One region of the Mesorhizobium sp. B2-6-4 genome, then DNA from elsewhere that is predicted to be linked to it. Evidence: riboswitches for the same ligand, from Rfam matches in the RefSeq annotation. Region 1 holds a riboswitch; each other region holds the start of a gene.
What was found. Region 1 has a riboswitch for cobalamin ahead of FJ426_RS20440 (DUF1636 family protein). Riboswitches for the same ligand answer to the same signal wherever they lie in the genome.
Positions count from the first base shown of each region.

Region 1 (9,481 bases):
GGCAGAACGTGTGTTGCCGATCGTCTTGGCGATTTCATGCGTGCGCGGGTCGCGCAAGGTGCAGATCACCTCGTTGCCGGCAGGCAGGCGGGCGCGGGTGACGCCGTGCGAGACCATTTCGGCGTCGCAGAAGATCGGCGCGCCGGCGGCAAGCGCGGCCCGTGCGGCGGAAACGAAATCGCTGGAGAAGACAAAATTCTTGGCGGCTTCCACTTGGCCGCAGGCATGGATCATGCGGACCGCGACATCGGCCTCTGCTTCGGAAAAGCGCGCGAGATCAGCCTCGGCGCGGATGATGGCAAAGGAGCGTTCGTAGATCGCCGTGCCGTCGTGGATGTAGTCGTAGGCGACCATTGTCATTCCTGTCGATAAGCCTCTGCGATGCCGGCCGGCCCCAGCCTTGTCAGGCAGGCGGCGGCGGTCTCGCCCTGATAGCGTGCGCTGCGGATTGCCGCCGCGACGCGGCCGATGCCGCGCGCGGCGTCATAGCCCGGCCTGTAACCGGCAGGAAGGGCCTTTGCCGTCGCGTTCACGACAAGTCCGGCTCCATTTTCGCCGCCGACCACAGTCAGCGCCGCTGGGCCGGGATGCGCGCAGCCCTTGGCGCAGCCCGAAACATGCAAGGTGAAGTCGAGACTATCGGCGTTTTCGGTGGCAATCGCCTCGGCGATGTCGCGCGTGGCGATGCGACCCGAGGCGCAAGCCGGCGCGCCGGGACAAGCAGCGATGCGCGTGCGCGGGTCGGTGGGGGAGGTGACGAAGCCGAGGGTGGCGGCGGTGAGTTGGAGGGAAGGATTGGCGGCTGGTGGCTGGCCGAGGAAGAGCAGGGCGCGGCCCGGGGCGAGGCGGATTTCCGACGTCCCGAGGGTGAGAGCGCTTTGAGCGAGGGCGATGAGCCTTTCGGCGGGCATGCTGCCGTAGGGGAGACCGATGCCGAGAGTGGGGACGTCGCCGGCTAAGGGGAAAGGGCCGATAGGTTTGCGCGAGGCGCCCCCCTCTGTCCTGCCGGACATCTCCCCCTCAAGGGGGGAGATCGGCGGCTTCGACGTCGGCTTTTCTTTAGCAGCACCGGAAATTGGCGAAACCGTCGGTGACCACGTAATCTCCCCCCTTGAGGGGGAGATGTCCGGCAGGACAGAGGGGGGCGCCTCGCGCAAACTTGTCAGGCATAGCCAACCCGCCAGAGACACCAACTGCCGCTCCGACAAATCCCTTGCGTGAGCGTCGCGGCCTTTCTCGGCAACCATTCTCAGCGCAGCTACGACAATGTCGCGCGCGGCGTCTGCATCGACCGTTACGAGCAGCCTTGCATTCCGCCCGTCACCGGCAACCGACACCCGCCAGCGGATTCCCGCCTCGGTGCTCGCCGCCTTCAGCCGCACGTCGGCCGTCACAGCATCCATCGTGAGTTGCCCGCCACCGTCGACAACGACCGAAACCTTCGGCCCGAGCCGCTGCGTCAGCCCGGCGTCCTCGACCGCTTCCCTGATCCGATCAGCCAGCGGCCTGGGGTCGGCGATCTCCTGCGGATCGATGCCGGCCAGTGGTCCGGTCTCCACTGGTACGCCAGTGCGGACCACAATGCCCAGCGCATCGACTTCCTTCGCCAGCAGGGTTGCACTTTGCGTGGTCAATCCGCGTATTTGCAAGCTGCCGCGCGCTGTCACTTCCATGATGCCGTTGCCGTGCCGCAGGGCGGATTCTGCCAGCCCGATCAGAAGCTTCGGCGACAATCCGCCAGAAGATGGGCCTCCGGCGACCGGGTTGAGCCGCACCAGCAGGCCGTCGCCGGTCTGCATCGGCGCCGAAAGGGCCGGGCAGGCGCCGCGTCGGGAGTAGGCGTTCATGCCGCCAACTCCCGTGCCTCGGCAATCAGTGCCGCGAGGTCGTCGTCGATCGAATTGCGCAAGGGATGCCAGAGGCCCCGCCGTCGCGCCGACAGGAGGCGTTCGGCAATGGCTTTCGCGGCGGCCGGGTTTTCGCGCAGGATGAAGGCGCGGACGTCCGCGTCGCCGAGATAGGCATCGTGCACGGCCTCTATCAGCGCGTCCGGTATCGCCTGCGTGGTTTCGGCGAAGCCAACCAGCCGGTCGACCGTTTCGGCGAATTCCGAGGCGCCGCGCGGGCCGTGGCGCATCTGGCCCGCTATGAAGCGGGCGTTGACGGCGCGGGCGCGCACGACGCGCGTCACGGCCTCACTAAGTGAACGCGGCTTCGGCCTCTGCGGATCGGTCGTGTCGAGCACGATGACGTCGGCATTCCTGCCAAGCGCTGCAAGGGCGGCCGAGAAGCCGCCGATGAAAGCGACATCGGCGGAGCCTTCGAGGATGTCGCGGCCGGGATCGTCGCCGGTGTGGACGAGAAGATCGGCTTCGGCGATGCGGTTCTCGAATGCGCCGGGCGCGGCGATCCCCTCACCGCCGGCGCCGCCATAGGAATGCGACGTGGCATCGAGATAGGCGCGGCCGATTTCCTCGCGCGCCGCCCAGTCGCCGCTCGACAGGATTTCCTCGACGCCAGCGCCGTAAGTGCCAGGCGAGGTGCCAAAGATGCGCGGGCTGATCTTGCCCTCGGCGCGGGTCCTTGCGGCGAGCGGATTTTCCGAATCGTCCTCGTCGCGCGCGGCAACGGCGTTGGCAGCGGCATCGATCAGCGCGATCTGGGTCGGGAACATGTCGCGGAACAGGCCCGATATGCGCCAGGTGACGTCGACGCGCGGGCGGCCAAGCGCTGCCGGTGCCAACACCTCGATGCCGGTGACGCGACCTGTGGCGGCATCCCATTGCGGGCGGCAGCCCATCAGCGAAAGCCCCTGCGCGATCTCCTCGCCGCCGGTGCGCAAAGACGCCGAACCCCAAAGGTCGATGATCAGCGAGCGCGGCCAGTCGCCATGCGATTGCATATAGGTGCGCACCACTTCCTCGGCAGCAGCCTTGCCGATGTCGTAAGCCGTCGGCGTCGGCATGGCGCGCGGGTCCGACGTGAACAGGTTGCGGCCGGTGGGCAGAACGTCGGAACGGCCGCGCGCGGGCGCGCCGGACGGGCCCGCCGTGACATGACGGCCGTCGAGCGCGGCAAGAAGGGCGGCTTTTTCGGTTCCGGCGCTTTGCCGGCGCATGGCGTCGGGTTCGTTCTCGGGCGCACGGCCATAGACATGCAGCCCGTCCTTGATGGCGAAATCCTTGAGGTCGCAGAGCCAGGCATCGATGCGGCGCAGGGCCTCGTCCGGCGCGTCGGTGCGGGCAACGCCGGCCTCCGCGGCGAGGCCCGTGGTCTGCGCGGTTTCGACGATCAGACTGGCCAGACGGTCGCGGCGGCGGCGGTCGAGACCGTCAGCCTGGGCGTATTCATCGACCAGCCGTTCGAGCCTGTGCTGGTTCTCGTCCAATCCGGCGCCGGTCAGCGGCGGCGGCAGATGGCCGAGCGTGACGGCGGCGATCCGCCGCTTCGCCTGCGCCGCCTCGCCGGGATTGGAGACGATAAAGGGATAGATGACGGGCAGGGGACCGGTGACGATCTCGGGGAAGCAGCTTTGCGAAAGCGCAACCGTCTTGCCCGGCAGCCATTCCAGCGTGCCATGCGCGCCAACATGGATGAGCGCATGGACGCCGAGCAATTTGCGCAGCCACAGGCCGAAGGCGAGCAACGCATGGCGCGGCGGCAGCGTCGGGTCGTGATAGTCGGCGCGGCGGTCGGCCGAGCGGCCGCGGTCTGGAGCCAGCGCCACGGTGATGTTGCCGAAGGTCGCGGCGCGGAAGGGGAATTTGGCGGCGGGCAGCGCTTGAACACCCCCCTCTGTCCTGCCGGACATCTCCCCCGCAAGGGGGGAGATTGGCAGTTTCGACGCTGGAGCTACTCTTGCAACGTTGGAGATTGGCGAAGACAGAGATGACGGCGTAATCTCCCCCCTTGCGGGGAAGATGTCCGGCAGGACAGAGGGGGGTGCCTCGCGCAAACCTGTCTCGCCTTCGGCTTTGCCCCAAGCTGCTTCTACGGCAGCAATTGCTGCGCCCGGCAATTCCGTTGAGAGGGCAAGGTACTCATCCAGCCCCAGCCCGGCCTTGCCGGACTCCAGCAAATCCAGCAACGCACGCGGCGATTGCGGGATCCCTTCAACCGCATAGCCCTGTTCCTTGAGGTCGTGCAGCATCGCCAGCACGCTGGACGGCACGTCCAACCCGACCGCATAGCCGGTGCGGCCGGGAGCGCTTGGGTAATCGGGGATCAGGATAGCGAGCTTGCGCTCCGCGCGGGGCGTCTCCCGAAGCCTGATGAAGGCCGCGACCCGGTCCGCCACCTGTTCGACGCGATCGGGTTCCGGCCGGTTGGCAAAGGCGCGGTGGCCGAGCGCCGGGTCGGTCTCGCTCTCGCCCTTGAACGAAACGGCGCCGGCCAGGATGCGGCCGTCGAGTTCGGGCAGCACGACATGCATGGCGAGGTCGGCGGGCGCAAGCCCGCGCTGGTTCTTCTCCCATACGTCGCGGCGGGTGGTGGCGACGATCACCTGGAAGACCGGCACGCCGGCGCGGTCGAACAGGGTCTCGACGCCGGGTTCGGCGCCGGACGCGAACGCGGTCGCAGTGATGATGGCGGCGGGCTGGGCAATCGCGGTTTCAACAAAAGCCAGAGATTCCGGGTCTTTCAGGCTGGAGACGAAGATCGGCACCGGGAGCATGCCGCGCTGCCGTAGCGCCTCGAAAAGCGCGTCGATCGGCGCGACATCGGCGGCGAGCAGCATCGAGCGGTAGAAGAGGACGGGAATCACGGGTGGGTTGACGTTGCCGGCGTCGAGTTCCGTCACACCCCCCTCTGTCCTACCGGACATCTCCCCCGCAAGGGGGGAGATTGCTCTTTCATCGACGATTTCGCCTATCGCGGATGGTCGAGATAAATCCCTGTCCAAGGGGACAGAAGAGGAGCCGGCCTTGATGACAGCCGATCTCCCCCCTTGCGGAGGAGATGTCCTGCCGGACAGAGGGGGGTGTGTAGGATCGTCAACATTCGATAAGTGCGGCTTCTCCACGACTCCGCGCCCCGGCTCATAAAACCCGGCTTTCGGCACGCTAACCGGTTCGGCAAGTTCGGCATCAGACCCCGCCAACCGCGCCAGCCTGCGCACCAGCGCGCTCATATTGGCCGGGCCGCCCTGGCGGAAATAATTGAGCAGCCCGTCCAGTTCCTCGCGCGGCAGCGTCGAGGCTTCGATCAGCCTGATATCCTCGTCGTGGCTTTCACCGGGAAGCAGTGCCAGCTTTATGCCGCGCTCACGGGCAACCACGGCCAACTGGTCGCAGCCGTAGCGCCACCACTCGTAACCGCCGAGAATACGCACCAGAATGACTTTGGCGTTACGGGCGACGCTGTCGATCCAGAGGTCGACAGACATGGGGTGGCGCAGGTCGCGCAGCGCGGCCAGCCGCATCGTGGGCAGCCGATCGGCGTCGCCTTTCCAGGCCGCTGCCAGTCCGGCCAGGTCGCTGTCCGTGAAGGACAGCGCCACCATTTCCGCCGGCGTCTGCCGCAGATCGACCGGCTCGGCGAGATCGTCGAGCGAGGCGGATGTGGTGGTGAGGATGTGCATCGCGGTCGGTGTTGCCTCAGCCGGCGAGGATATGCTCGATCGCCGGGCGGTTCAGCCCCTTGAGGCCGATGACGACCAGGCGCGAGCGGCGGTCGTCGTCAGCCGTCCAGGCGCGGTCGTAGTAATGATTGACGCGCGGACCAACGGCCTGGAGCAAAAGCCGCATCGGCTTGCCGCCGACCTCGACGAAGCCTTTCACCCGCAGCACGTTCTCCTGTTCGGCGGCGGTCGCGACGCGCTTTGCCAGGTCGTCCGGGTTGGCGATCGAGGGGATGTCGACGATGAACGTATCGAAGTCGTCGTGCTCGTGGTCGAAGGCGCCGTCATGATGGGACTTGCGGTTCTCGATGTCGTCCTCGACGGCGAGGCCTAGCCCGAGCAGCACGGACGGATCGACCTTGCCATGAGCCGTCGGCACGACCTTCACGGCGCGGGCGGAGTGTTCGCCAATGATGGCGTTGGCGCGAGCCGAACCTGCGGCATCCATCAGGTCGCTCTTCGACAGGATGATGAGGTCGGCGCAGGCGATCTGGTCCTCGAACACCTCCTCGACGGGGTCGTCGTGGTCCAGTGTCTGGTCCTGCGCGCGTTGCGCCTGCAGGGCGTCCATGTCGTTGGCGACGCGCCCCTCGGCCAATGCCGGACCGTCGACCACGGCGATTACGCCGTCGACTGTCACCCGGCTCTTCACTGTCGGCCACTGGAAGGCCTGGACCAGCGGCTTGGGCAGAGCCAAGCCTGAGGTCTCGATCAGGATGTGGTCGACCTTCGGCGTCAGCGACAGGATCTGGTCGAGCGCCGGGACGAAATCGTCGGCGACGGTGCAGCAGATGCAGCCATTGGCCAGTTCGACGATGTTTTCCTCCGGGCAGGTGTCGATGCCGCAGCCCTTGAGGATCTCGCCGTCGATTCCGATGTCGCCGAATTCGTTGACGATGATGGCGATCCGCTTGCCGCCCGCGTTCTCCAGGAGATGGCGGACCAGCGTGGTCTTGCCGGCACCCAGGAAGCCGGTGACCACGGTACAGGGGACGCGGGAGAGAGTGGCGGCGGAAACTGCGGCGGTCATGATCAGTCCTTCAGCATGTCGAGGGGAGGAATGCGGGCGACGAGGCCGCGCTTGAGGGAATCCGGGCGACCACGCCACGGAATGAGGCCGTTGGTCGAAGCGGCGAAGAGTTTCGCGCCGGTGACGAGATCGGCGCCGCTGGCGATGTTCAGGTCGCCGAAGACATAACTCCAGCAGCCGTCGCGAAGAATCGCGGCACTGAGACGGCGCTTGCAGTTGCCGAGGCATTCGACGGTGCGGACACGGACATTGTCGGCCGTTGCGGCTTGGCGCGTATCTTGAGCCAAAACTTCGCCGGCGCGGGGATGGGCATCGGAACCGGTCTCGTCGCGGCAGGAAGCGCAGATGATGACAGTGACGCCGGCCAAGGCGTCGCTATCGCCAGACAAGTCGCTATCGCCAGACAAAATGTCCGCTGTTTCAGCCGGGAAACTGCTGTCGCGTTCCAAATCGGGCTCCTTGCCCGGAAAACCCGCCGGGCGATCGGATTCTTATGTCTCAGACGGCAGGTCTCCTGGCTCGCGGGTCATCGCCTTCGTGCCGCCTTCCCGGGACCGTCCCAGTGGTTTTCGGCCTTGGCTCGTCGCTTACAGTTGCGGGGACAGCCGCGGATTTGAAATCGAGATTTCGCACCGCATTCCCTCTTGGCTCCTCCCTTTGCCGAGAGGAGACCGTCTGGAATGGATTTAGGCTCTTGCAGGCGGCGGTGTCAACGCGCGTCTACGACACGGCAATGTCGGCGAGCGGCTGCCCAAGGTCGCCGGCGGGCGTAACCTCGATCCGTTCGAGGCCGAGCCAGCCCTGCATCTGCGTCAATTCCTGGAAGAGTTGCGCGGCGGTTTCAGGCGGCGCGCCGGGCTCGGCATAGGCCGCGTGGACGCGTAGCACGCTGGCCGGCCGGTCGGCCTTGAGGTCGACGCGCGCCACGATCCTGTCGCCGAGCAGGAACGGCAGGACGTAATAGCCGTATTGCCGTTTTTCGGCAGGGGTGTAGATTTCTATGCGGTAGTGGAAATCGAACAGCCGCTCCGTGCGCGAGCGCTCGAAAACGACCGGATCGAACGGCGCCAGCAAGGCGCGGGCCTCGATTTTTCGTGGAATACGGGCCTCCTTATGGAGGTAAGCCGGTTTGTTCCAGCCCTCGACACGCACCGGCACCAGCTCGCCTGTTTCAACCAGCTCCTCCAGCCGGCCCTTCATGTCGGCCGGCGACAGGCGGAAATAGTCGCGCAGGTCGCTTGCTGTCGCGACGCCATGAGCGCGGGCGGATATCCGCAGCAATTCCCGATGCGCGTCCTCGGCTGACGGCACCGGCAGATCGAGGATCGCCTGCGGCAGCACGCGCTCGGGCAGATCGTAGAAGCGTTCGAAGCCACGGCGGTGCGCGGTGGTGATGCGTCCTGCCCAGAACAGCCATTCGAAGGCATGCTTGGCGTGGCTCCAGCCCCACCAGCCGCCGGACCCTTTCTGGCCTTCGAGCGCGGAGGCGGCGATCGGGCCGCGCTCCGCGACCTCGCGGTAGATCTCTTCGATATAGGCGGCGTGCTCGCGGCCCCATTTGGCGAGACCCAGATACATTTCATCGCCACGCTCCGCGCGCTGCATGCGCCAACGCATCAGGGGATAGGTCTCGACCGGCAGGAAGGAAGCCTCGTGCGCCCAGTATTCGAAAACCGTGCGCTTGCGCGTGACGGCGGCGTTGTCGAGCAAGGCGAACGGGTAGGGACCAAGGCGCGAATAGAGCGGCATGTAGTGAGCGCGCACCACCGCGCTGACGGAATCGATCTGCAGCAGGCCGGTACGCGAGAGCACGCGGGCGAAGTGGCGTCGGTCGGGCGTGCCGGCGGGGCGGGGATCAGTGAACCCTTGGGCGGCGAGCGCGATGCGCCGGGCCGTGGCAAGCGAGATCTTTTCCTTCATTCGGATGCGACTCTGATGGCTTGTTGAGCGTCGTTCGGACGGTTGATTCCGGCCATGCTAGCAGGGTTTTGGCGGCAACTCTGTCAGGAGAGAAAAGTGGAGTAAAAAGCGAAGGAAATCAAACAGGAGCGGATCGGACCAGTTTCTTCCCTTCTGCCGTCCAGGCCAGTGTTTTGAACAAGGTTTGACTTGCTTCGCCGGAAGCGCTGCGCTAACCCTCGCCGCGTTGCAGCAAAGGCCCCTTAAAACGGTTCAGCGGTTAAACTGTCACGCTTCCGCAATAGGGTCTGGTGCTGTAATCAAAATGGATTGGCGCCAACGGAAAGCCGCAGCATGAACGCACTTCTCAGTTCGTACCTGCCCATCGTCCTGTTTATCGCAGTGGCGGCGGCTGTCGGCGTCGCGCTTATCGTGGCGCCGTTCCTGGTGGCCTATCGCAATCCCGACCCGGAAAAGCTTTCCGCCTACGAATGCGGGTTCAACTCGTTCGATGACGCCCGTATGAAGTTCGACATCCGCTTCTACCTGGTGTCGATCCTGTTCATCATCTTCGACCTGGAAGTGGCCTTCCTGTTTCCGTGGGCGGTGTCGTTCTCGAAAATCGGCATGCTCGGTTTCTGGTCGATGATGGTGTTTTTGGCGGTGCTGACCATCGGCTTTGCCTATGAATGGAAAAAAGGAGCGCTCGAATGGGATTGAGCGACAGTTCCGGCACGCTCGTCGCGCCGAAGCCCAAGGGTCTGATCGATCCCAATACCGGCAGGCCGGTTGGGTCCGATGATCCGTTCTTCCTCGAAATCAACAACGAACTCGCCGACAAGGGCTTTCTCGTCACCTCGACCGAGGCGCTGATCACCTGGGCGCGCAGCGGCTCGCTGATGTTCATGACCTTCGGCCTCGCCTGCTGCGCC
Region 1 covers NZ_VFUE01000014.1:108,193-117,673, reverse strand. Annotated here, with positions in the region: gene FJ426_RS20460 (precorrin-8X methylmutase) at 1-354, opposite strand, end outside; partial or broken gene cobG (precorrin-3B synthase) at 278-1,847, opposite strand; gene FJ426_RS20450 (cobaltochelatase subunit CobN) at 1,844-5,581, opposite strand; gene cobW (cobalamin biosynthesis protein CobW) at 5,598-6,650, opposite strand; gene FJ426_RS20440 (DUF1636 family protein) at 6,653-7,099, opposite strand; cobalamin riboswitch at 7,137-7,341, opposite strand; gene FJ426_RS20435 (winged helix-turn-helix domain-containing protein) at 7,371-8,570, opposite strand; gene FJ426_RS20430 (NADH-quinone oxidoreductase subunit A) at 8,904-9,269, shown strand; gene FJ426_RS20425 (NADH-quinone oxidoreductase subunit B) at 9,260-9,481, shown strand, end outside.

Region 2 (9,481 bases), on a different contig from region 1:
GCGATTACGGCATCGAGGTCTTTGCGATGCATTTGGCCACGCAACACGTTCCATGAGCCAATCCTGATCAGGACTTCATACTCACCCTTCAACGCGTGAAAGTGAGGCGGGTTATGGTCATCCGCAAAGACCTGAATCTTGATGCCGTCGAGAACCTTCAAAGTGGGCATGTGGCTGTTCCATCGCGCCAAATTTAATGCAGAGGGTGCACTAAATCAAGCGAAAGTGCACTGGGTGCACCCAAAGCGTCGCATTTCATCAGTTTGATCGATATTGCGCGTGACGTAAATCGACGACCCCGGCCCTGCGTTCTCGTCCGCGCGGCCGCCGTTGTAGCTACCGGATTGAGCTCGGACGGTCGCGCCGAACGGCCGGCCTTGGGTAGCGTTTCAGCGGTAGCGCGCCTGGTTCCAGCGGTGGCCAAGCAGCGACAGGATGATGATCAGCCCGTTGAAGAACTGCACATAGAAGCCGCTGAGGCCGGCAGCGACGACGCCGGTCTGGATGAACGCCACCGTCAGCGCGCCGATAGCGCCGCCAAGCACGGTACCGATGCCGCCCCAGGTCGGCGTGCCGCCGACGAACACCGAAGCCAGCACCGGCAACAGATAGCCGTCGCCGGCGGTTGGCCACCAGGTGAAGTTGATCATCGTCGAGAAGGTGCCGCCGATCGCGGCCCCGATACCGACGAAGACGAACACCTTGACCTTCACCCGCTTGACGTCGATGCCCATCTGCTGGGCGCTGTCGGGATTGTCGCCGACCACCTTCACCTGCGCGCCGAAGCGGTGGCGGTTGTAGAGCAGCGCGGCGAACACGACGAAGGCGAGCGCCCACAGGATCTGTACCGGAATCCCGTAAACCTGGCTGGAGAAGATCGTATAGGTCCAGCTTTGCCCGAGCGTCGGCAGCGCGGTCGACTTGCCTTCGTTGATGATCTGGATCAGCCCGCGCAGCAGGAAGTTCATGCCGAGCGTGGCGATCAGCGACGACAGGCTGCCATAGACGACCAGCACGCCGACCAGGAAGCCGAGCAGCATGCCGGTGGCGAGTGCTGCGACGATGCCGAGGAAGGGATCGTAGCCGGCCTGAACGACCAGCGCGAAAACCCAGGAGGCAAAACCCATCGTCGCCGGAAACGACAGGTCGATTTCGCCGGCGGTAACGACAAAGACCAGCGGCACGACCACGAACAGCGCCACCGGCAGCGTGGTCAGCACCGAGCTGTAGAGGAACCAGGTGGTGAACACCGTCGGATTGGCGATGGTGAAGGCGACCATCATCACCACGAAAACGCCGAGCGTGCCCAGCGCCGCGCGATTGTCGAGAACGAAGCCGCGCAGCAAATGATCCGACGGGTGCTTCCACGCCGCTTCGCCCATTTCGGTATGGGGCGAGGGAGCCTGGCGATTGGGCTCGGCGATGTTGCTCATGGCCTTGTGTCCTCCGCGCGCTGGGCTTCGCCCAAGCCGGGCAGTCCGCCGGGATGCGCGAGGTCTTCCATGAAATTGACGAGCGTGTCGGCCGACTTGATGTCGCGCTTGTCGGCCTGCAGCGCCACAGTGCCACGATCGAGCACGACGAAACGGTCGGCGATGTCGAAGACATGGTGGATGTTGTGGCCGATGAACAGGATCGAGCGCCCGCTCGCCCGCACCTGGCGCACGAAGTGGAAGACCTTGGCGGTTTCGGTCAGCGACAGAGCCGTTGTCGGCTCGTCGAGGATGATCAGGTCGGCCTGCTTGTAGATGGCGCGCGCGATCGCCACGCCCTGGCGCTCGCCGCCGGAAAGCTGGCCGACGACGGACTGCGGCGTGAACACTTTCGAAGTGAAGCCGATCTCGCGCATAAGCCGGCTCGCCTCCCTGATTTCGGTGCCGACTTTCAGCCAGCCGAGGAAGCCGGTGAGTTCGCGTCCCATGAAGATATTGCGCACGATGGTCTGCTGCACGGCCAGCGCCCGGTCCTGGAACACGGTCTCGATGCCGGCGTCGCGCGAGCGCGCCGCGTTCCAGCCGGTGACCGGCTTGCCGCGAACGAGGATCTCGCCGTTGGTCGGCTTGACCGCGCCGGCGAGGATCTTGATCAGCGTCGACTTGCCGGCGCCATTGTCGCCGATCAGTCCGACCACCTCGCCGCGGTCGACGCTGAGATTGACCCCGCCAAGCGCGTAAACCTGGCCGTAGGATTTCGTGATGTCGCGCAGTTCGATGATGCGTTCGGCCATCGGGTCCTCGCTTGCTTGTCGCATGCCGGGCCTCGCCGGCGGTCCCGCCGGCCGGGCCTGAGCCCCCGGCCGGCGGCTTGGGAGGTCAGCGCAGTGCCTGCTTGGCCAGTTCGGCGACGATCTTGTAATTCTCAGGCGTGACGAAGCCGGCGCCGGTATCGACATTCATCGGTGCCAGCCCCAGCACCACTTGCTGGCAGAGGCTGAGGATCGGCAGATAGCCCTGCATGAACGGCTGCTGATCGGCGGTCAGCTGCACCCAGCCGCCCTTGAAGGCCTCGACGATCTGCGGGCTGGTGTCGAAGCCGAAATTGAAGATGTCGCCCGGCTTCCGGCCCGCCGCCGTCATATAGGTCTGGACGTTGCCGAGCATCTGTCCGCCGGGGTAGCCGACGGCCTTTACGCCGGGGTTGTTGAGCAAGGCGGCGGTGATCACCGGGATCGCCAGATTCGGATCGGCCGCCCATTCGGTTGCGGAATTGATTTGAACGACATCGATGCCGGCCTCTTTCAAGGCGGAGACGGTCCCACGCTCGCGGGCGCCGCGGCTCTCATTCTCGAACGGGCCGATCATGATCGCCTTGTCACCGGCCTTGAGCTTGGCCAGCTTGAAGGCTTCCGCGCCGAGCGCGCGGCCCTGCTGTTCCTGCTGCGCGCCGACATAGCCCCCGCCGAAGGCCGCCACCACCGTCGGCACCGGCACGTTCTGGTACATCATCTTGATGCCGTCCTTATGCGCCTGTTCGGCCAGCGGCATGATGGCGGCGTCGCCGGGGTGGCCCATCATGGCAATACCGTTGGGCTTGACGGCGACCGCCTCGCGCAGCTGCTGGACCATCTTCTCGATGTCCCAGCCTGAGAAGATGTAGTCGACCTTCGGTCCGAGGTCGGCCGCCGCCTGCCTGGCGCCATTGTAGACAATGGTGCCGAAGGCGTCGCCCTCGGCGCCGCCGACGAAGAAACGGATGTGGACGTCCTTGCACCATTGCGCGTCGAGCGCCTGTGCCGGCAAGGTGGAGATGGCGGCGGCGAGCGCCGTGGCGGCCGCCACGACAGTCGTGCGCAGAAGTGTCGTTCTCTTGGCGATGCTCATGCACGTTCCTCCCTTTTGTCCTCGCGAGCGAGGGTTTCGACATCTGCTTCGGCAATCGCGGCCGGCTCCTCCCGCCGGCCAATCCTCACGTCGGGTTCGGCAGGTAGCTGACGCCTCCCCTGCATTGCTGGAGGTATTCCAGCGCGCGGACCTGGCCTGTCATCTCGAGGTCGTCGCGATAGACCGGGTCGTGCCAGCCTTCGATGTCGATGGCGCCGCGATAGCCGGCCAGCCGCAATTCGCTGATCACCCGCGTCCAGTCGCTGTCGCCGAAGCCGGGCGTGCGCATCTGCACGAAGGGCAGGCGGCCGAAGACGCCGTGCTCGCGTATGACATCCCAGCGCACCGTCGCGTCCTTGCCGTGGATATGGAAGATGCGCGGCGCCCATTTGCGGATCTGCGGGATCGGGTCGATCAGATAGACCAACTGATGGCAGGGCTCCCATTCCAGACCCAGATTCTCATCCGGCAATTCGTTGAACATCAGCTCCCAGGCGTCCGGATTATGGGCGATGTTCCAGTCGCCGGCGGCCCAGTTGCCATCCATGGCGCAATTCTCGAAGGCGATGCGCACGCCCTTGTCGGCCGCGCGTTTGGCCAATTCGCCCCAGACTTCGCGGTAGCGCGGCAGGCTGTCGGTCAGCTGCTTGCCGCGGATGCGGCCGGTAAAACCGCTGACCAGATTGGTGCCGAACAGATGCGCGCTGTCGATCACCGTTTCCCAGGCCTTGAGCACGCCGCGGTCGGTGTCGCCGCTCTCGAGTGGATTGCCGAACACGCCGATCGAGCTGACGCTGACATCGGCATCGCCGATGGCGTCGCGGATCTCGCCGGCGAGCCGCCCTAGGTCCTTGCCGCCCAGCGTCTGCCAGAAGAAGGGCTGGACGCTCTCGAAACCGAGCGGCAGGATCTGCCTGACATAGGCGGCCGGATCTTCGAGATTGGCCCGCACCATGGTGCCGATCCTGATGTCGAGAAGCGGGTCCGCCATGGTCATCCTTCCTGCCTGGGGATTTCGATCCGGCGCCCGGTCTCGGCGCTTTCGATCGCCGCGAAAACCATGGCCAGGCTCTTGATATTGTCGGCGCCGCGCGTCTCCGGCTCGGTGCCGGTTTCCACGGCGCGGACGAAATCTTCCATGACGCCGAGATGCCCGCCGATGCGGTCGGCAGGGTCGAGCGGCGGCACCGCTACCGGCACGACCTTGTCGAGGAGGCCTTCGCGTTCCGGCAGCACGGCTTCGGCCTTCAACTCGTCATGACCATCCCAGGTCAGGCTGCCGCGTTCGCCGACGATGCGCCAACTGCCTTCCCAACTGGTGCGGAAACCGTCGGCGCACCAACTGCCGCGATAGGTGAACATCTTGCCCTGGCCAAGCTCGAAGGTGGCGCTTGCCGACGATCCCTGCCGGTACCAGGAATTGGACGGCTCCCATTCCCGGCAATACACTTCGGTCGGCTCGCCATCGACCATGTAGCGGGCGGCGTCGAATGTATGGATCGCCATGTCGAGCAGCAGCACATGGCGCATGCCTTCGCGGAAACCGCCGAAATGCGGCGCAATGAAAAAATCGGCATGGATGCTGGTCGCAGCGCCGATGGCGCCGGAGCCGAGGAAGCGCCGGATGCGCCGGACGTTGGCGACGTAGCGGCGGTTCTGCACCACGGCATGGACGCGTCGCGCGCGCCGCGCATCGTCGATGATGGCGCGCGCATTGTCCGGGCTGTCGGCCAGCGGCTTTTCCGTCAACAGATGACAGCCATGGGCAAAGGCCGAATTCGCCACGGCGCGACGGGCGGCAGGCACGACCACGTCGAACACCGCATCGGGTCTGGTCTGGGAGAGAACGACGTCGAGATCGGTCCCGATCGCGACCCCGGCGAGGTCGTATTCGCGTGCCCGCTGGCGCGCCCTGTCGGCGTCGAGGTCGACGAGACCGACGATCTTGACGGCAGGGGATTGGCTGATGGCCTCGAGCCAGGATTTGCTCATGGCTCCGCACCCGACCAGGACGACGTGCATCATCCAGCGCTCCTCCGGCCAACCCCTCCTGGCTGGCACCCACGGCAGTCCGTAAATAGCTTCCGTAAACGTTTACGATGACACACCCGATGGCGTATATTGTCAATCGGATTTGTACCGTCGGCTCTGAAACGCCTTGGCCGCAAGACCGGCTGGTGCTAGCCAGAAGCAGGAGGGGGAGGCCTTGGCGTCCAGCATTCACGATCTTGCACGGCACCTGAACATTTCGATCGGTACGGTCTCGCGCGCGCTTAACGGGCGCGCCGACGTGAACGCCGAGACACGCCAGCGCGTGCTCGAGGCGGCCCGGAAGCTCAATTATTCACCGAACCACTCGGGCAGGAACCTACGCCGCGGCACCACCCATGCCGTGGCTTTCATGCTGCAGCCGCATCCGGGCGACCAGCAGTATGGCGAGCCGTTCTTCATTCCGTTCCTCACCGGACTGCAAGCGACATTGGCCGAGTGCGGGCTGGACCTGATCATCGTCATGGGCGCGCCGGCGGATTATCAGCAGGAGCGGCTGCGCCGCGTCGTCGAGACGCGTCGTGCCGATGCCGTCGTACTGGCCTGGACGCGGCGCGAGGACGATCGCATCGACTATCTGAGCAAGGCCGGCTTTCCCTTCGCGACGCTCGGCCGAAGCCGGTCCGGCGACGACAGCTATCCCTCTCTGGATCTGGATTTCGAGAAGGCGGGCGCCGATGCGGTCGACCGGCTGGTTGCGCGCGGCCACCGCCGCATCGCCGCCATCCGGCCGTCGCTTGACCTGAATTTCGGTTATCTGTTTCTGGAGGGTTATTGCAAGGCGCTGCGGCGGCACGGCATCGAAGTCGATCCCGGCCTGATTGTGGACGGTTTTATCAACGAAGCCGGTGGCTACGCGGTGACACCGCAAGTCATGCGGTCGAAGGATCCGCCGACCGCGATTATCTTCAACAACGACTCGATGGCGCTCGGCGGCTGCAAAGCGCTCGCCGAAATGGGGATCAAGCCCGGGCAGGATGTCGCGGTGATCGTCATCGTCGACACGCCGCTCTGCCGTTATTTCTCGCCGGCGCTGACCGGCTTTCGCCCGAGCCTGGATCCGATGGGGCGGCGCCTCGGCGAAATCCTGCTCGCCTCGCTCCCGGCTTTCGCCGGCGCGAAAGGGCCAGAGATCATTCGCGAGGTCTGGCCGCTGGAACTGGTGGCGCGCGATAGCGATTGACCAGACGATTGTATTGTTATAACAGAACATACATCGACCTTGCCTTGACGCTGCCTGCATCCTAGGCTGCGACTCGTGATGGTCCCCGCGCCGCAAGGCGAGGGGTGAAAAGGGAACATGGTGAGGCCCGATTTTCGGGTCGAAGCCATGGCTGCCCCCGCAACTGTAAGCGGCGAGCAAAATCCGAGAAGCCACTGGCCGGCAAGGCTGGGAAGGCAGGATGGCGCAACGACCCGCGAGCCAGGAGACCTGCCATCTGCATGAGTTGACCGGACGGGGTGTGCCGGGAGGAGACGCGGGGTTCGGTCTTGTCGACCGGTTCAAGCCAGCTTCCTTCCGTCGCCATTTTTGAAAGTGACGGAAGTTGGACGGCTCCATCGATCGCATTCACTGCATTCCCATGCATCGCATCATCGTGTGCACGCTTTGCCGCGATATCGCCACCGAGGTGAATTCAGGCCAGCGTCCGGCAGGATTGGCAAGCAAGACGCTGGCCCGTATTCCGGCAGGCCCTGCAAGGAATTGCCCATGACCGCGCCGCTTCTCGAGGCCCGCGACCTGGCCGCGGCGGCGGATGGCCTGCATCTGGTGCATCCGGTCAGCCTTTCGGTGGCGGCGGGCGACCGTCTCGCCATCATCGGTCCCAACGGCGCCGGCAAGACGACATTGCTGCGCATGCTGTCGGGCATGCTGCGGCCGAGTTCGGGCGAAGTGAAGCTCACCGGGCGCCTGCTGGACAGGATTTCGACCGCCGAGCGGGCGCTGCACATCGCCGTCGTCGGCCAGACCGATCAACCGGATCCACGGCTGGCGGTGATCGATTATGTCGAGCTCGGCCGGGTTCCGCATACCGGCCGCAGGCACAGGAGCGAGGAACGCGACATTGTCGTCGAGGCGCTGCGCCGGACCGGGCTGTTGCCGCTGCTTGGCCGCACCATCGGCTCGCTGTCGGGCGGCGAGCGCCAGCGCGCCCAGCTTGCCCGCGCCATCGCACAGGAGCCGAAGATCCTGTTCCTCGACGAGCCGACCAACCATCTCGACCCGCGGGCGCGCAGCGAGTTGCTCGAACTGGTTGCAGGCCTCGGCATGACCGTGATCGCGGTGCTGCACGATCTGGCGCTGGTGACGCCTTTCGCCACCAGGGTCGCGGTGATGAGCCATGGCCGGTTGCATGTGCTGGCGCCGCCACGCGAAGCACTCACTCAGCAGCTGATCCGCGAGATCTTCGGTGTCGACGTCTTTAGGTTGCGCCACCCGATGGAGGACCGCGAGCTGACGGTGTTCGAGGTTCCGAACCGTGCCGCGCCATCTTCGTGAGCGCAGATCCAATTCCCGTGCAACGAAGGAGCAACATCCGTGAAACGCCTTGCCGTATCTCTTGCCTTCTCCCTGCTGGCCTCTACGGCCTTCGCCTTTCCGGTGACGGTCGACAGCTGCGGCAAGTCGCTGACCTTCGACGCGCCTCCAAAGCGCGCTGTCATTCACGATCTCAACATGGCCGAGATGGCCTTCGCCCTGAAGCTGCAGCCGTCGATCGTCGGCCTGACCGGCATCACCGGATGGTACAAGGTCGGCCCCGAATTCAAGGCCGAGCAAGGCTCGATCCCGGAACTGGCGCCCAAATATCCGACGCTGGAAAACCTGGTCGCTGTCGAGCCCGACTTCTTCTTCGCCGGTTGGTACTACGGCATGAAGCCGGGCGGCGAGGTGACGCCCGATACGCTGGCGCAACACGGCATCAAGACCCTGGTGCTGACGGAAAGCTGCGTCCATCTCGACAAGAACCGCCCCGCCGCTTCGATGGACCTGCTCTATGGCGATGTCGAGAAGCTGGGCAAGATCTTCGGCAAGGAGGCCGAAGCGGATAAGCTCGTCTCCGGCTGGAAGGCGCAGCTCGCCGAAATCACGGCCAAGGTCGGCGCCCGCAGGGGAACGCGCGTGTTCCTCTATGATTCCGGCGAGGACAAGCCGTTCACATCAGGCAAGTTCGCCATTCCCAACGCCATGATTTCCGCGGCCGGCGGCGACAACATCATGGCCGACATGGACACCAGCTGGGGCAACACGGATTGGGAGACGGTGGCCTCGCGCAATCCGCAATTCCTCATCCTGCTCGACTATCAGGATGGCGGCGGCTACCGGAAGCTGCTCGATTTCCTGAAAGCGCATCCGGCAATGAAGGAGACGGACGCGGTCAGGAACGAACGCTTCGTGGCGCTTCGCTATGCCGAACTGACACCCGGGCCGGCCAATATCGACGCGATCGGCAAGATTGCCAGGGCGATGCATCCGGAAGCGTTTTAACCGGGAACATGACTTTGCGGCACAAGGCATTCCTATTGGCCATGACGGCGGCGGCGTTGGCAATCGCCGCGTTCGCGCTGCTGTCGATCGCCTATGGCTCGACGATGATTCCGTTGGGCGACGTCGTTGCAGCACTTGGCCATGCGATCGGATTGAAGGGGCATGACGTGTCCGGCCCGGTCGGCAGGATCGTCGTCGACCTCAGATTGCCGCGCATAATCCTGGCCATCTGTGTCGGCGGCGGCCTGGGCGTGGTCGGCGCGCTGTTACAGACGGTGACGCGCAACGATCTTGCCGATCCGTTCCTGTTCGGCCTCTCGTCGGGAGCCGCCGCCGGCGCTGTCTCCGTCATCACCGTCTTCGGCGACAGTTTCGGGATCTGGACGCTACCGATCGCTGCGTTCACCGGCGGTATTCTGGCGGCTTGCGTTGTGCTTTTGCTGGTTGCGCGGGTGAGGGGACAAGGCCCCGAACGGCTGATCCTCGCCGGACTTGCGGTCTCCTTCATGTTCACCGCATTGACCAATTACCTGGTCTTTGCCGGTGACCAGCGCGCCGCCCATTCGGTGCTGTTCTGGACGATGGGCGGGCTCGGCCTTGCGCGGTGGGACAATATCTGGCTGGG
Region 2 covers NZ_VFUE01000012.1:13,446-22,926, forward strand. Annotated here, with positions in the region: gene FJ426_RS17630 (DUF4160 domain-containing protein) at 1-170, opposite strand, end outside; gene FJ426_RS17635 (ABC transporter permease) at 390-1,433, opposite strand; gene FJ426_RS17640 (ATP-binding cassette domain-containing protein) at 1,430-2,227, opposite strand; gene FJ426_RS17645 (substrate-binding domain-containing protein) at 2,313-3,320, opposite strand; gene FJ426_RS17650 (sugar phosphate isomerase/epimerase) at 3,406-4,311, opposite strand; gene FJ426_RS17655 (Gfo/Idh/MocA family oxidoreductase) at 4,314-5,345, opposite strand; gene FJ426_RS17660 (LacI family DNA-binding transcriptional regulator) at 5,527-6,552, shown strand; cobalamin riboswitch at 6,615-6,824, shown strand; gene FJ426_RS17665 (ABC transporter ATP-binding protein) at 7,081-7,869, shown strand; gene FJ426_RS17670 (ABC transporter substrate-binding protein) at 7,909-8,856, shown strand; gene FJ426_RS17675 (iron ABC transporter permease) at 8,865-9,481, shown strand, end outside.
Region 2: linked by a shared signal. The riboswitch ahead of FJ426_RS17665 (ABC transporter ATP-binding protein) and the one ahead of FJ426_RS20440 (DUF1636 family protein) in region 1 are both predicted to bind cobalamin.

Region 3 (9,481 bases), on a different contig from region 1:
GCACCAGCCACCGGCTGGACGCCATCATGAAGGCGATGGGCGAGCGCAAGCGCGGCGTCATCGTCTATCTGCGCGAGGGCTCGGTCGGTGTCGCCCACCAGGAGCGCAACCGGCCGGCGAGCGGCGACCGGGAGGACCACGAAGAGGCGCGCCGCCGCGAGAATGAATGGCGCGAGATCGGGCTCGGTGCTCAGATCCTGAAGGATCTCGGCATTTCCTCGATCAATTTGATCGCCTCGCGCGAGCGCCACTATGTCGGCCTCGAAGGTTTTGGCATCCACATCGCCAAGACCGAGATTCTCTAGGTTCGACGGCGGCGATAGCGTCCGATCCGCTGAACCGGACGCGTCATGGTTCATTCCGCGGCAGCGACGGCCCCTTCACACCCATCCAACTCGCATTTGTGAGTGGCAAGACTGCGCTGGCCGAGCAGCACCGTGACCAGCGCGATGCCGCCCGCGACCACCGAGACCCAGAACCCGTTCTGGGCGCCGAACGCATCCACCACCGCGCCGGCGGCGAAAGAGCCCAGCGCCATGCCGATGCCGATCCCCGTTGTCACCCAGGTAATGCCCTCGGTCAGCATCGCTTCCGGCACATGCCGTTCGATCAGGCCGAATGCCGTGATGAAAGTCGGCGAGATCGCCACGCCGCTGATGAAGACGGTCAGCGCCAAAATCGGCACGCTGTCGGCGGTGAGCGGCAAAATCGTGCTGACTGCGATGATGGCGACCGCGACGGTCAGCTGGCGCTGTAGCGGCGTCTTGAGGTTGAGCGCGCCGACCACGATGCCCAACACGAACGATCCCAGCGCATAGACGCCGATCACCAGGCTTGCGGCACCGGCTTGGCCGAACTCCTTGGTGATCGCCACGGTGCTCACTTCCGTCGTCGCGAAGGTCGCGCCGATGAAGATTAGGGCGAAGGTGATGATCTGTACCGGCCGCAGGCGGATTGCCGAGCCAGTCGAACCATGGTCCACCGGCCGCACTTTCGGCTCGGTCGATCGCTGCAGGATGAATGCTATCGAGCCCAAAGCGAGAAACAACGTGCTCGCCAGCATGCCTGCTTCCGGAAACAGCGCCGCACTGAGGCCCACCGACAGCGACGCGCCGGCGATATAGACCAGTTCGTCGGCCGCCGATTCGAAGGCGAAGGCGGTGTTCATCTCCGGCCGGCCGCGAAAAAGCTCGGTCCAGCGCGCGCGCACCATTGCCGGCATGCTGGGCATGGCCGCTGCCAGCAGCGCCGACACGAACATTGTCCATACCGGCCAATCCTGGTTGGCCGACGCAATCAGCAGCAGGAATGCCAGCACGGAGATGATGGTGGTGGGCACGACGATCCATGTCTGGCCGAGGCGGTCGACCAGCCTGGAGATCTGCGGCGCCAGGAAAGCGTTGGCCAGCGCGAATGTCGCCGAGACGGCACCCGCCAGCCAGTATTCGCCACGCGTCTGCGACAGCATCGCCACGATGCCGATCGGCGCCATGGCGATCGGCAGGCGCGCCATGAAGCCTGCAGCGGCAAAGCCCTTGGCGCCAGGGGCTCGAAAGATCTCGGAATAGGGGTTCTGCATGGTCCGTTCCTCGACAAAAGGCGATTCGGAAATTACATACGATGCGTATGAATACTAAATAGATCATACGTCGCGTATGTCAATTGGCATACGTGACGTATGTAGATAAGGCCAGAAGAGATGCACAAGCCCCGCAGGGAAATGATCGCCGAAACGCGCGCCAAATTGATTGCCGCGGCCCGGCATGCGTTCGGAACGATCGGTTATGCCGAGGCATCGATGGATGATTTCACCGCATCGGCAGGGCTGACGCGCGGTGCGCTCTATCATCATTTCGGGGACAAGAAGGGGCTTTTGCAGGCGGTTATCGCCGAGATAGACGCCGAGATGGCGGCACGGGTGAATGAGGTTGCAGCGAAAGCACCGACCCGCTGGCAAAGCTTCGTCGACGAATGCACGAGCTACATCGAAATGGCGCTGGAGCCGGAAATCCAGCGCATCATGTTTCGGGACGGTCCGGCCGTGCTGGGGGATCCCGCGCAATGGCCGAACGCCAATGCCTGCGTCGCGTCGATGACCGATCACCTGACGACGCTGCAGGGCGACGGGGTGATTGTCCCGGGCGTAGACCCCGAGACCGCGGCACGGCTGATCAACGGGGCGAGCAGCCAGGCGGCGCAGCGGATCGCCAATTCGAACGACCCGGAAGCGACGTCGAAGACCGTGGTGGCGGCATTCAAGCAACTGCTCGAAGGATTGTTGAGGAAGGATGCCGGAGCCGCCTGACGACGGCAGGCCGCCGGCAGCGCGCTGCGCATGCCGTATCGTCAAATCAAGGGTTTGTCAGACTTTTCGCATGTTGCCGCCTTGAGGCGTGCGATCGTTGATTTGAGCGGAACTTCGCCCTGTCCGCAAAACGTCTCGCTCATGATCAGCTCGGGCAGCGGCAGCCGCCGCCCCCAGCCATGTGTTTCGAGGTCCGGTTTCGGCGCGAACTCCGAGACACGGCCGACACAGAGATAGGCCACCGGCGTCACATGCTCGGGAATCGACAGAAGGCCTTTCAACGCCTGCGCCTCGATAATGCTGACCCAGCCAACGCCGACGCCTTCGGCGCGCGCCGCCAGCCAGAAATTCTGCACCGCGCAGACCGTGCTGTAGAGATCCATCTCGGGATTGTGCCAGCGTCCCAGCGGCGAACCCTGTGAGCGTCGGCGGTCGCAGGTGATACAGATATTGAGCGCGCTTTCGCAGATGCCTTCCAGCTTGAGCTTGCGGTAGAGCGCCCGCCGCTCTTCCTCGATCGCCGGCAATTCCTGCTCGCGCGCCGCGAGGAACAGGTCGCGCACCTGTTCCCGTCGTTCGGTGCCACGAATGACGATGAAATTCCATGGCTGCATGAAGCCGACCGATGGCGCGTGATGGGCGGCAAGCAGCAGCCGCGCCAAGACCTCGTCGTCGACGGCCTCTGATGTAAAATGGCTGCGGACATCGCGCCGCGTGAACATGGCGCGGTAGACCGCATCGCGCGCCATCTGGTCGAATCCGTCACCCACGGGGATGGTCATATTGTCCGGCATCGCTTGTCCCCTTGCGATTGCAATCAACTGCCGTCCGCCTGACCATGCGGATGACGATGCCTGCCAGGCCGGTCTTCTGGCTCGGGATCAACCCGCATCCGGCGCCTTCCCGTCATCGACAGTGGCATTTACCGGCGCGGTCCCCCTTACAGCGTTGGGCACGCCACGGTATCAAACCGTGTTCCCGATTCTCCCGCTCGCGGCGGGCACCAGGCAGTGGCCGGGACTTTACGACGAAGCCCCTGCGCCGCCAATCCCCGCGGCGACGCGAACGGACGCAAGCGCGATTTTCCCCAACCATCAGGCCGCAACGCATGGCCATCGCCGCGCCAGGGCACTAGATAGGGAGCATGGCCACTCGTCTCTACACCCATCCGATCTTCCTCGAGCACATCACGCCACCCGGCCATCCGGAGCGGCCGGACCGCTTGCGCGCAATCGAGCGCGTGCTCGACGACGAGGCTTTTGCCGCGCTCGATCGCCTCGAGGCGCCACAAGGCGACGAGGCCACCATTCTCTACGCGCATCCCGAGGATTTCGTCGAGCGGGTACGCGCCGCCATTCCCGATACGGGCATCGCCCGCATAGATGCCGACACAACGGCCAGCCCGAAGAGCTGGCAAGCGGCGATCACCGCGATCGGCGCCGCCAACGCCGCCGTCGACGACGTCTTTGCCGGCAGGGCAGACAACGTTTTCGTCGCCGCCCGGCCGCCCGGCCATCATGCGGAGAAAGCGACGGCGATGGGCTTCTGCCTGTTCAACACGGCGGCCATCGCCGCACGTTATGCACAGCGCAAACACGATATCGAACGCGTCGCCATCGTCGACTGGGACGTGCATCACGGCAACGGCACGCAGGATGTTTTCTGGGACGATCCGTCCGTGCTTTATTGCTCGACGCACCAGATGCCGCTCTACCCCGGCACCGGAGCAAAGAACGAAACCGGCGCCGGCAACATCGTCAACGCGCCGCTTGCGCCGCAGACCGGCAGCGAGGCGTTCCGCGATGCCTTCCTGTCGCGCGTGCTGCCCTCGCTCGACAATTTTGCACCCGACCTGATCATCATTTCGGCCGGCTTCGACGCGCATCATCGCGATCCGCTGGCCGAGATCAACCTGACCGAGGATGATTTCGACTGGGCGACCGGCCAACTCATGCAGCGCGCGGCGCGCCACAGCGGCAACCGGCTCGTCAGCCTGCTCGAGGGCGGCTACGATCTGCAAGGATTGGCATTTTCGGTCGCCGCCCATGTCGGGCGACTGATGAAAGGATGAATGATGGCTGGTGAAACCAACGAAGACGTCAAGGCGATGAGCTTCGAACAGGCTCTCGACGCGCTGGAGAAGATCGTCGATGATCTGGAGCGTGGCGATGTGCCGCTCGACCAGTCGATCAGGATCTACGAGCGCGGCGAGGCGCTGAAGGTGCATTGCGACCGGCTGCTCAAGGCGGCCGAGGACAAGGTGGAGAAGATCAGGCTGTCCCGCGACGGCAAGCCGGTCGGGACGGAGCCGCTGGACGCGGATTGAGGCACGCAGCCGTCTCTCTGGTTTTTGACACGATCATGATTGAGGATAGAACGCGTCCCGATTGAAACGGCTCCAGGACAAGAGGAGATACGGAAGCGATGTGCAGAAACATCAAGACCCTGTTCAATTTTGATCCGCCGGCGACCAACGACGAGGTGCGCGATGCAGCCCTTCAATTCGTTCGCAAGCTGAGCGGAACGACGCGGCCTTCGAAGCAGAACCAGCACGCATTCGACCATGCCGTCGAGGCCATCGCGGCGTCGGCGCGCGAGCTTCTCGATTCGCTTGAAACCAACCAGCATCCGCGCAATCGCGAGGAGGTTGCGGCCAAGCTGCGGGCGAAGGCGGCGATCCGCTTTGCCTGATCTGGCCAAAGCAGCCATCGGCCGCTGACAAGGAGAGTTCATGAGCTTCTTTCCCGGGAAGGACCCTGAAGCCGGCGATGCCTTTGCCAGCGACCAAATCGAATTGATGGTCATTCCGAACGCCAAGGACATTGGCGGTTTTCAGGTTCGCCGCGCCTTGCCGACCGCCAAAAGGCGGCTGGTCGGTCCCTTCATCTTCTTCGACCGCATGGGCCCGGCCATCCTTCGTGCCGGTCAGGCGCTCGATGTCCGGCCGCATCCTCATATCGGCCTGTCGACGGTCACCTACCTGTTCGACGGCAGGATCAGGCATCGCGATTCGCTCGGCACCGAGATGGTGATCGAGCCGGGTGACGTGAACCTGATGACCGCCGGCCGCGGCATCGTCCATTCGGAGCGCACGCCGGAAGAACTGCGCGGCGCGCCGATGTCGATCTCGGGGCTGCAGACATGGTTGGCGCTGCCGGACGGCAAGGAGGAAGTGGCGCCGGTTTTCGAAAACACCGCTGTCGCGCGGCTTCCCGACATCGACGCGGAAGGCGTCAGTGGCCGCATCGTCATAGGCGATTTCCAGGGGCTGCGTTCCCCGGTGCGGGCCGATTCCGAGACGCTCTACGCCGACCTCAGGCTGGCGCCCGGCGCCAGCGTGAAAATCCCTGCCGACGCGGAAGAACGCGCCATCTATACGCTGGAAGGCGAGGTCTCGATTTCCGGCGACGTGTTTCCGGCGGAACGGCTTCTGGTGTTCCGGCCCGGCGACGAGATCGTCGTATCCTCACAGGCTGGTGCCCATTTCATGCTTTTCGGCGGTGCCTCGCTGGGCTCGAAGCGCTACATCTGGTGGAATTTTGTCTCGTCCTCCAAGGAGCGCATCGAACAGGCCAAGCAAGAATGGAAGACCGGCCGCTTCGACATCGTTCCCGGCGATGAGGAAGAGTTCATTCCACTGCCGGAAGGCTGAGGAAGTCGACGACGGGGCGTGCCTTTCGCGTCATTTGGCAGGCATTTACTTTCGCCTGCCGGCGGCCTATCCCGCGCATGAACAGAAGCTTGGGCCTACCCGTGAACGCAACGCCGCACACGCCGCTTCTCGACAAGGTCCGTATCCCGGCCGAGCTGCGCACGCTTTCCGAAAGCGAATTGCCGCAACTGGCATCAGAGCTTCGCCTCGAACTGATCGACGCGGTGTCGAGCACCGGCGGTCATCTCGGCGCCGGGCTTGGCGTGGTCGAACTGACCGTGGCGCTGCACTATGTCTTCAATACCCCCGATGACCGGTTGATCTGGGATGTCGGCCACCAGGCCTATCCGCACAAGATCCTGACCGGGCGCCGCGATCGCATCCGCACCCTGCGGCAGGAGGGCGGCCTCTCCGGCTTCACCCGCCGCACCGAGAGCGAATACGATCCGTTTGGCGCCGCCCACTCCTCGACGTCGATATCGGCCGGCCTCGGCATGGCGGCGGCCCGCGATCTTGCCGGCGGCCGCAACAATGTCATCGCTGTCATCGGCGACGGCGCCATGTCGGCCGGCATGGCCTACGAGGCGATGAACAACGCCGGCGCGCTCGATGCCCGCTTGATCGTCATCCTCAACGACAACGACATGTCGATCGCCCCGCCGACCGGCGCCATGAGCGCCTATCTGGCGCGCCTGGCCTCTGGCAAGGCCTATGTCGGCCTGCGCGACTTCGGCAAGAAACTGACCTCGTATCTTGGCAAGCGTGCCGACCGTGCCATCACCAGGGCGGTCGAGCATGCGCGCGGCTACGTCACCGGCGGCACGCTGTTCGAGGAGCTCGGCTTCTACCATATCGGTCCGATCGACGGCCACAATCTGGACCATCTGATCCCGGTGCTGAAAAATGTTCGTGACAATGGCAAGGGCCCCGTGCTGATCCATGTCGTCACCCAGAAGGGCAAGGGCTACGCGCCGGCCGAGGCCGCGGCCGACAAATATCACGGCGTCAACAAGTTCGACGTCATCACCGGCGCTCAGGCCAAGGCCCCGGCCAACGCGCCGGCCTATACCAAGGTGTTCGCCGAAAGCCTGATCCGGGAGGCCCAGGAGGACGAGCGCATCGTCGCCGTCACCGCCGCCATGCCGGGCGGCACCGGGCTTGATCTGTTCGGCGAAGTGTTTCCGGCCAGGACCTTCGACGTCGGCATCGCCGAACAGCATGCGGTGACGTTCGCGGCCGGCCTCGCGACAGAAGGCTACAAGCCGTTCGCGGCGATCTATTCGACCTTCTTGCAACGTGCCTACGATCAGGTCGTGCACGACGTGGCGATCCAGAAATTGCCGGTGCGCTTCCCCATCGATCGCGCCGGCTTCGTCGGAGCCGACGGCGCCACCCATTGCGGCGCCTTCGACACCACCTTCCTGGCCTCCCTGCCGGGCTTCGTCGTCATGGCGGCGGCCGACGAGGCGGAACTGCGCCACATGGTGCGCACCGCGGCAACCTACGATGACGGCCCGATCGCCTTCCGCTATCCGCGCGGCAATGGCGTCGGCGTCGACATGCCCGATCGCGGCTCGGTGCTCGAAGTCGGCAAGGGCCGCATGGTCAGGGAAGGCAGCAAGGTGGCGCTCCTGTCCTTCGGCACGCGCTTGCAGGATTGCCTGATCGCGGCCGAGGAGCTGGGCGCGGCCGGGCTTTCGACCACCGTCGCCGATGCGCGCTTCGCCAAGCCGCTCGACGAGGACCTGATCCGACGGCTGGCCCGCTCGCACGAGGTTCTGGTCACGGTGGAGGAGGGCGCCGTCGGCGGCTTCGCCAGTCACGTTTTGCAGTTCCTCGCCCATGAGGGCCTGCTGGAAAGCGGCCTGAAAGTGCGCCCGCTTGTGCTACCGGACGTGTTTGCGGACCACGCCAAGCCGGAAAAGATGTATGCCGATGCCGGTCTCGATGCCGCCGGCATCGTCCATACGGTTTTCACCGCCCTCGGGCAGGCGCTCCGCGCCCAGCGCGCCTGACTCGACACATCAAGCGCTTGAATCGGTTTGCCGGCTCGATGTCGTAACGCATTGTTGACATTGCGGTTTGGCGTTTTGCTTACCGTGTCTCTTGCCCGTTTTTCAACGGCACGCTGCTAGGTTCTGGCCAGGCAGGGAGACAACAACAGTGAAGACGCTTCTGTGCGGCATGGCGATCCTGACCGCCATCGCAGCGCCGGCCATCGCCGGAACGCGCTACGACCGCAATCTCGAGAAGGCGGCCGTGGATATAGTCGCCAGCAGGATGGGGCATATCAGGGGCGGCTTCTCCTACAAGCAGCTGCCGCAGCTTGTTGTCCCGCCGGACGCCGCATCGGCATCCGCCGCGCCAGTCGAGCGCCCGCGCAGGGAAGTTGCCCGCGATCGGGATGACGGCCTGTCTCCCGCCGTCGAACGGCAGGCTCCCCGCACCATCTTCTGATCTCGCCCAAATCAAACCACCCAAATCAAAACCACATGTCGCGCACGCAGCGGCCATCGCGCGGCAGATCGTCGTAGGTCTCGAGACCGTCGAAATGGTCGATCGGCAGGTCGGCCACGGCTTCCGGCGGCGCAAGCCTTACATTGACGGCGATCCGCGTGCGGCCGGACTCGGCTGGGCGCAAACCGCGCCAGGCAAGCACGCACGCACATGTCGGGCAGAACAGGATCTCGAGCGTGGGTTCGGCCTTGCCGGCACGTTTATAGCTTTTTATCGGCCCCACGACGCGGATACGTTCATCGACAAAGTCGTAGGCCCAGAGCGTGCCGTAACGTCGGCACAGCGTGCAGTTGCAAGCGGTGATCGGCCCGGGATCGCCCTTCAAGGTCCAGTGGGCCGCACCGCAATGGCAGGTTCCCGTAAGCATCCGTCCTCCTTCGCCTTCGGCAGCAAAACGGCGTTTCTTCCTTATCATCGTGGCCGACCTGATGCGATATGCGACTGGCCGCGAGCGGCTCTCTGCGGTCGCTGCCCTCGGCGATGTTGCTTCTCCTGCTCCAATCTCCTTGCCTTCGCCGCCGGCTTTCGCCAAGGAAGACCGATGAATTTTCCCCGGCCAGCCAGCACGCGCCAGCGGCTCGACGATCTGCTCGTAGCGCGTGGGCTGTTTTCCAGCCGCTCGCGTGCACGTGACGCGATCGAACGTGGTACGGTAACGGTTGATGGCGTCATTGGCCGCAAGCCGGGTCAGGCCGTGCAACCGGAATGCGTCATCGCCGTTGATGACCCGGCCCAAGGCTATGTCTCACGCGCGGCGCTGAAGCTGATCGCCGGGCTCGACCATTTCGGCCTCGATCCGGCCGGCTGTGAGGCGCTCGACATCGGCGCCTCGACCGGCGGATTCACCCAGGTCCTGCTCGAACGCGGCGCGACCCATGTCACGGCGATCGATGTCGGTCACGGACAGATGCATGCTGATATCGGCAAGGACGCGCGCGTGACGGTCATCGAGGGGCTGAACGCCCGCGATCTCTCAACCGCCGATCTTGGCGGCCGCAGTCCGGACT
Region 3 covers NZ_VFUE01000003.1:87,715-97,195, forward strand. Annotated here, with positions in the region: gene ribB (3,4-dihydroxy-2-butanone-4-phosphate synthase) at 1-305, shown strand, start outside; gene FJ426_RS05080 (MFS transporter) at 356-1,579, opposite strand; gene FJ426_RS05085 (TetR/AcrR family transcriptional regulator) at 1,700-2,305, shown strand; gene bluB (5,6-dimethylbenzimidazole synthase) at 2,347-3,099, opposite strand; cobalamin riboswitch at 3,148-3,328, opposite strand; gene FJ426_RS05095 (histone deacetylase family protein) at 3,450-4,376, shown strand; gene FJ426_RS05100 (exodeoxyribonuclease VII small subunit) at 4,380-4,631, shown strand; gene FJ426_RS05105 (DUF2277 domain-containing protein) at 4,730-4,996, shown strand; gene FJ426_RS05110 (pirin family protein) at 5,037-5,957, shown strand; gene dxs (1-deoxy-D-xylulose-5-phosphate synthase) at 6,035-7,972, shown strand; gene FJ426_RS05120 (hypothetical protein) at 8,121-8,414, shown strand; gene FJ426_RS05125 (GFA family protein) at 8,440-8,841, opposite strand; gene FJ426_RS05130 (TlyA family RNA methyltransferase) at 9,016-9,481, shown strand, end outside.
Region 3: linked by a shared signal. The riboswitch ahead of bluB (5,6-dimethylbenzimidazole synthase) and the one ahead of FJ426_RS20440 (DUF1636 family protein) in region 1 are both predicted to bind cobalamin.